Regions from separate parts of the Bradyrhizobium sp. GCM10028915 genome, predicted to be linked through region 2. Evidence: riboswitches for the same ligand, from Rfam matches in the RefSeq annotation. Region 2 holds a riboswitch; the other holds the start of a gene.
The links. Region 2 has a riboswitch for glycine ahead of gcvT (glycine cleavage system aminomethyltransferase GcvT). Riboswitches for the same ligand answer to the same signal wherever they lie in the genome.
Positions count from the first base shown of each region.

Region 1: linked by a shared signal. The riboswitch ahead of ACFQX9_RS17290 (FAD-dependent oxidoreductase) and the one ahead of gcvT (glycine cleavage system aminomethyltransferase GcvT) in region 2 are both predicted to bind glycine.

Region 1 covers NZ_JBHTFN010000034.1:137,779-141,187, reverse strand. Annotated here, with positions in the region: partial or broken gene ACFQX9_RS17305 (ABC transporter permease subunit) at 1-8, opposite strand, end outside; gene ACFQX9_RS17300 (ParB N-terminal domain-containing protein) at 131-580, opposite strand; gene ACFQX9_RS17295 (hypothetical protein) at 1,758-1,946, shown strand; gene ACFQX9_RS17290 (FAD-dependent oxidoreductase) at 1,990-2,103, opposite strand; glycine riboswitch at 2,238-2,337, opposite strand; gene ACFQX9_RS17285 (trans-sulfuration enzyme family protein) at 2,391-3,409, opposite strand, start outside.
Region 2 covers NZ_JBHTFN010000024.1:208,942-212,350, reverse strand. Annotated here, with positions in the region: gene gcvH (glycine cleavage system protein GcvH) at 128-496, opposite strand; gene gcvT (glycine cleavage system aminomethyltransferase GcvT) at 508-1,656, opposite strand; glycine riboswitch at 1,800-1,888, opposite strand; gene alaS (alanine--tRNA ligase) at 2,112-3,409, shown strand, end outside.

The DNA of each region.
Region 1 (3,409 bases), on a different contig from region 2:
ACTAGCATTGCGGCAGCGCGGCCACCTTACAGTAAACTATCCAACAAGCAGTTATTTGCCGATCAGCCAGCGCGAACTTCGCTCGATGGGCGATGTAGCTCCACTAAATTCTCAAGCAACAAAGGGCCAATCATTTCAATCCGTTTTGAGCCACCAGCTGTTTCAGTGATTGTCGTCTCAACTCATCAAGGTTCACCGAGCAAGATGGCAGTGGGACATGTAGCCGGTGTCGTGTTGTCTTGTATTTCATCAGATCACCTGAAAGGCCGGCCTTGATAATACGCGCCGCATCAACAGGTGCCCCATCGGCCCAATAGGTTACTTCCAAATTGGGGTCGTCGTAGGAAAGCAGGACGCATGGAACGACGGCCAAACAGAGTCCGATCGCACAGAAGCATCGATGGTGACCGTCCATGATCACAGAATGGCTGCGTTCAACTAAGATCGGCTCCGTCCACCTGCCCTCTTCCTTGATTGCCTTTGCCAGCAGCCTAGCTCGTTCAATGTCAATTTCCTCGGTGGGCCTCAGCCGCGTGACTTGCAGTTTAATTATGGAGTAGTTCGATCCAGCGTCATTCATTTAAGTAATCGCATCCCATCTTCGCTCCGCCACGGGGCGCTTGGATAAACACAAGCGATCTGCGAAAGAGCTCTGACGAGAATATGAGCAGGTATCGTGCCAAGGTAAGCAATTTTGAGGGCACTGATCGCAAGGCGCTGCGCCTTATATGTGATCGAAGGCCTGAAAATTACTGTCCCGCAATTTGCGTCTTCGAAACTCATATTATCGTAGTTCGGCCGCACTGTGGAGGCGAACCTCCCGGTCAATAAGCAGCGCTTCGCGACTTTTGGTAATGCATTTTAGCGCGCCGGGGATGCACGTGAGTACGAACAAAGACTGGCGCGTTCGGCCCGGCACAGGTTGTCGGAAATCTTACGCATCGATTGTCTTTATTCTAACATCGACACGCCTGACCAGCATCGTATTGGACGGCGATGATTTCATAGAACGCTCTGTATCGCTCCTTGGAGAAACGCAAGCTCGAGCCATCTTGGTCCTTCCCTGTTACTGTTTTGCATAGTCGAGCCACTGACGTTCAAATTTCGGACCTCTGCCGAGAGCTTGTCGGTGCGACAATTGCGCCAAGTCCACAATCTGGAACAGCGAACCTGGCCAGGTGCGCGATGGTAGCGTGTTGTGGATCGGGTCGGGCGGGCGCTCAAGAACCGCGAGCGAATGGGTCTGAGCGACGGCTCGATCGCGCAAATCTCCTCAGGCGTCACCGCTCGGCGCTCGAGGCCACCCCTGGCCAGCAGTGCGGAAACCCGAGCTGCCGGGTCGAACTCGGCCTTGCTGTGACGGAAGCGCAGGATTCTTCTTTTCTCTCACACTCGACCGTGATCTCTTCATCCTGCGCCATCCGCATGGGATGAGTTCGCGCCCTTCGCGTGCTGTTGCGATTGTGTTCTCTTCGTATTTCGGATGGACGTAGCGAATTGCGCCATCCACGACATCTTGTGCCAAGACGGTGTCGGATTGACGAGAAGCAAGGCTCCCGCCGTGAACATCCACTTGATGTCCTTCAGTACCGTGGACCAGCTCTTCCAGACCTCGGCGTTCGAGGCAGAGAGCCGGCCACCGTTGGTGAAGGAAGTTTCCACCGCAGCGCAGGCGTCATGGCCGCATAAAGCTATTGCGATAGCGGTCCAGCCTCCGGTCCGATCCTGACCAGATCGAAACCGAGCGAACCAAAGCCGTGCAAGATTCCGTGCAGGCTGTTCTCAACGTCCAGCGGCTTGCTCTGCATCAGCTTGCGCGCCGTCAGCAGGGCTCGCACTTCCTGCGCGTCGATAACTTGCAGTGCACCGGCCGTAATCAGGCTAGCCGCATCAGCTGCGCGATGTTACGCGCGTCGTTGCGGTCCGACTTCACCGGCATCGTGTAAGGCATCGCTCACATGCGCGTCTCCAAAAGCTCGACTGCAAGGGCTAGCGGCCGAAGACTGTCGCCCGGCAGCCACGCCTGGCGAGGTGATAGGCCGTTGTGATGCCGGTAATTCCAGCGCCGATTACGGAAACGCAAAATGTATCGGGTGTGGTCATAGGTGTTACTTCCCGCCCACGGCGGGTGATTTGCCCCGCTCTGTCATTGGCCTAAGGGCTTCATCGCACCCACTCACTAGGGCTACGACTTTCACCATCGGCGCAGAACTGCCGTCCTGCTTTTCAGAGCTAAACCACGAAAAGCGGTACTTTCGTCTAAGCGTTTCCGGGGCGATTGCTCCGTCGGCGCCGTTTCAGCCTTGAAGCAGAAACGAACTCTCCCGCTGTTCCTGAGATTGCCCCGTCGATATCTCGAACGTTAAGCGTGGGTTACGTGCAGTTGCACATCAGCCCAAGAGAACATCCGACATTCTTTCAAGATCGCGCCAAAGTTCTTCAGCGCTTTCCAGACCAAGGCTCAATCGGATATAGCTTCGGTGCAATTGCGAGGGCATTGCCTGCCGCTCGCCTGCGACAGTCATGGGGGCGACAATGCTTCGCGTACCTCCCCAAGAAGCACCGATGACAAACGTCCTCAACTGGTCGAGAGCACGGTCAACTTTGCCGACATCGACGCCCTGCAGTAGAAGACTAAAAACACCGGAGCAGCCTGCGAAGTCACGCTGCCATAAGGCATGCCCAGAGAACGAAGGAAGAGATGGATGCAAGACCTTAAGACCTGACTTTTCCAAGCGATGCGCGAATAGCTCGCCAAGTGCGCCCGCGTGCCTTACCCGAAGAGCCATCGTTTGGATGCCCCGTAATGCCTGCGAGCAATCATCGGGGGATGTGCCCACCCCCAGAGCGCCCAAAGTGCTCCGAAAACGCGCATACAGATCAAGATCATCAAGAATGATCGCACCGAGAAGTAGGTCGGAGTGACCACCTGCATATTTAGTAAGCGCCTCGGCCACGATATCCACGCCCAGGCTTAGAGGTCTACACAGCAAACCAGTCGCCCATGTATTGTCGCATCCCAGAAGCGCGCCAGATCTTCTGCACCTCGCTGCGATGGCCGGGATATCGCAGATTTCCATCGTGGTTGAGCCCGGCGACTCAACCCAAACTAGCTTGGTTGCGCCAGGTCGGAACTTGGCGTCGAGGTCGGCGAGACGAGTCGGATCAAAGTACTCTGTATCGACTCCAAAGGACTGAAGGATTGTCCGCGCGAATAGCTTCACCGGAGGATAGACATTGTCGGCGATCAACAAGTGCTCGCCATGGTTCACCAGGCCGAGCATAACGGATGTTATCGCGCACTGCCCCGACGGCACGATGATAGATCGGCTTGCGGAATGAATTGCCGCCAGCTGGTTCTCCAACGTCCGGGTTGTTGGAGTTCCAGAGAGGCCATAGGTATAGCCAT
Region 2 (3,409 bases):
GCCCGCGAAGGCGGGCGATCCAGTACGCCGCGGCCTCTCGGCTCTAGCCGAAGCGGCTGCGTTTACTGGATGCCCCGCCTTCGCGGGGCATGACAGTGAGTATGGGGAGACGGCTCGGCTCATATCTTCACGCCGTGTGGGCCTTGTACGCCGCTTCATCCATGAGGCCGCCGAGCTCGCTCTTGTCGGCCATCTTGATCTTGAAGAACCACGCATTGCCCTGCGCGTCCGAGTTCACCAGCGCCGGCTCGCTCGCGAGCTCGGGGTTGGTCTCGAGCACCTCACCGCTAACAGGCGCGTAGACGTCCGATGCGGCCTTGACCGATTCCACGACAGCGGCGGCTTCCGCCTTCTTCAGCACGCGGCCGAGCTTGGGCAATTCGACGAACACGACGTCGCCGAGCTGCGATTGCGCGTAGTCGGTGATCCCGACGGTGGCGACATCGCCGTCGATCGCGAGCCATTCGTGGTCGGAGGTGTAGAGCGTCGTGGTCATTTTCTCGGTCCTCAGCGTTTGTAGGTGTTTTTCACGAAGGGCATGGCGGCGATTTGCACGGCCAGGCGTTGGCCGCGCACCTCGGCGAAGAGTTTTGTGTCGATCGCGCTCGATGCGGTGGGCACATAGCCCATCGCGACCGGCGCATTCAGGCTCGGGCCGAAACCGCCCGAGGTGACCTTTCCGATCGGCTCGGCGGAGGTCGCATCCGCAAACAGCAGCGCGCCTTCGCGCACCGGCGCGCGGCCCTCGGTGCGCAGGCCGACGCGGCGGCGGGATGCGCCATGGTCGAAATGGGCGAGAATCTTTGCCGCGCCGGGGAAGCCCCCGCCACGCGCGCCGCCGGTGCGGCGGCTCTTCTGCACCGACCATTCCAGTGCCGCCTCGACCGGCGTGGTCGCGGTGTCGATGTCGTGGCCGTAAAGACAAAGCCCGGCCTCGAGCCGCAGGCTGTCACGGGCGCCGAGCCCGATCGGCATGACGTCAGGATTGTCCAGCAGGGCCTTGGCGAGCCGTTCGGCATCGCCGGCAGGAACCGAAATCTCGAAGCCGTCCTCGCCGGTATAGCCGGAGCGCGAGACGAAGCAGTCGAGGCCGGCAACCTTGTGCGGGCCGGAATCCATGAATTTCATGGCGGGCGCCTCTGCACATAATTTCGCCAGCGCCGATTCCCCCTTCGGCCCCTGCAGCGCGATCAGCGCGCGGTCAGCCAGCTGCTCGATGACGCAATCGTCCGAGAGATTCGCGCGCAGATGCGCCTCGTCCTCGGCCTTGCAGGCGGCGTTGACGACCAGGAAGAGGTGATCGCCGAAATTGGCGACCATCAGATCATCCAGAATCCCGCCCTCGGCATTGGTGAACTGGGCGTAGCGCTGCCGGCCAGGCGCGATCGCCATGATATCCTGCGGCACCAGCCGTTCCAGCGCGCGGGCGGCGTCCTCGACCTTGCCGGATTTCGGCCGGAGCGCGATCTGGCCCATGTGGGAGACGTCGAACAGGCCGGCTGCGTTGCGGGTATGAAGGTGCTCCTTCAGGACTCCGGCCGGATATTGCACGGGCATGTCATAGCCCGCGAACGGCACCATCTTGCCGCCGAGCGAGACATGCAGGTTGTAAAGGGGGGTGCGTTTCAGGGAGTCTTTGTCGTCACGCGCAAGCATCGGGGGGCCCTCGGCGGTTCCCCGGGAACGATTTCCCGTGGACACCAGTCGAAGCCCCATCTGTCGCTGTGCCTGAGAGTATTATCCCGTCGGCGGACGCTGTCCGGACCTAAACCCGTCGGCGCCTCTTTCCAGATGCTGTCAAAGCCACGCGGTCCTTTTGCCTGAGAGTTTCCGGGGCGGTTGCTCCTTCGGCGCCGGCACCAGTGCCGGTCTCTCCCGACGTGGCCGTACGATACAGATGGGTAAAGACCACAGGCCGGCCAAGCCTGTCAACGCGGCATCGGCGGCTTTCCAACGGGATTACGCGACTGCGGCAACGCCTTGATCTCTCTGCACAGTTTCTGGACAGCGAAGCTGGCCTTGTCTAAAAGCGCATTGGCCCGCAGATATCAGCCCAAACTTGCGGTTTGGGTGGCTGGAAGGCGGGTGCAAGCACACCCGATTGGATGAACATGAGCGGCGTCAACGAGATCAGGTCGACCTTTCTGAACTTCTTTGCCGAGAACGGCCACGAGATCGTGTCGTCCTCGCCATTGGTGCCGCGCAACGATCCGACGTTGATGTTCACCAATGCCGGCATGGTGCAGTTCAAGAACGTCTTCACCGGCGTCGAGAAGCGGCCCTATCAGCGCGCCACCACCTCGCAGAAATGCGTGCGCGCCGGCGGCAAGCACAATGACCTCGACAATGTCGGCTACACCGCGCGCCATCTCACCTTCTTCGAGATGCTCGGCAACTTCTCCTTCGGCGACTATTTCAAGGAGCGCGCGATCGAGCTGGCCTGGACGCTGATCACGAAGGAATTCGGGCTCAAGAAAGACAAGCTGCTCGTCACGGTCTACCACACCGACGACGAGGCGGCCGGGCTGTGGAAGAAGATCGCGGGCTTCTCCGAGGACCGCATCATCCGCATCCCGACCTCGGACAATTTCTGGGCGATGGGCGACACCGGCCCGTGCGGGCCGTGCTCGGAGATCTTCATCGATCGCGGCGAGCACATCTGGGGCGGGCCTCCGGGCTCGCCTGAGGAGGATGGCGATCGCTTCCTCGAATTCTGGAATCTCGTCTTCATGCAGTACGAGCAGGTGACGAAGGAGGAGCGCGTGGCGCTGCCGCGTCCCTCGATCGACACCGGCATGGGACTGGAGCGCATGGCCTGCATCATGCAGGGCGTCGACAGCGTGTTCGAGACCGACCTGTTCCGTCATTTGATCGACGCAACGGCGTCGGCTCTGGGAAGCGGACCGGACGAGAAGACCGTGGCCTCGTTCCGCGTCATCGCCGACCATCTGCGTTCGTCGGCCTTCCTCGTCGCCGACGGCGTGCTGCCCTCGAACGAGGGCCGCGGTTATGTGCTGCGCCGGATCATGCGCCGCGCGATGCGCCATGCGCAGCTGCTCGGTGCGCAAGAGCCGCTGATGCATCGGCTGGTCTGGGCGCTGGTGCGCGAGATGGGCCAGGCCTATCCGGATTTGATGCGCGCGGAAAATTTGATCGAGGAAACGCTGCGGCTGGAAGAAACCCGCTTCCGCAAGACGCTGACGCGCGGCCTCGCCATTCTCGACGAGAAGAGCGCGTCCTTGAAGAAGGGCGACATGTTCGACGGCGACGTCGCCTTCACGCTGTACGACACTTACGGCTTCCCGCTCGATTTGACGCAGGACGCGCTGAAGTCGCGCGGCATCAGCGTCGACCAGGCTTCCTTCACCGACGCGATGGAGCGTCAGAAGGCCAAGGCGCGCGAGTCCTG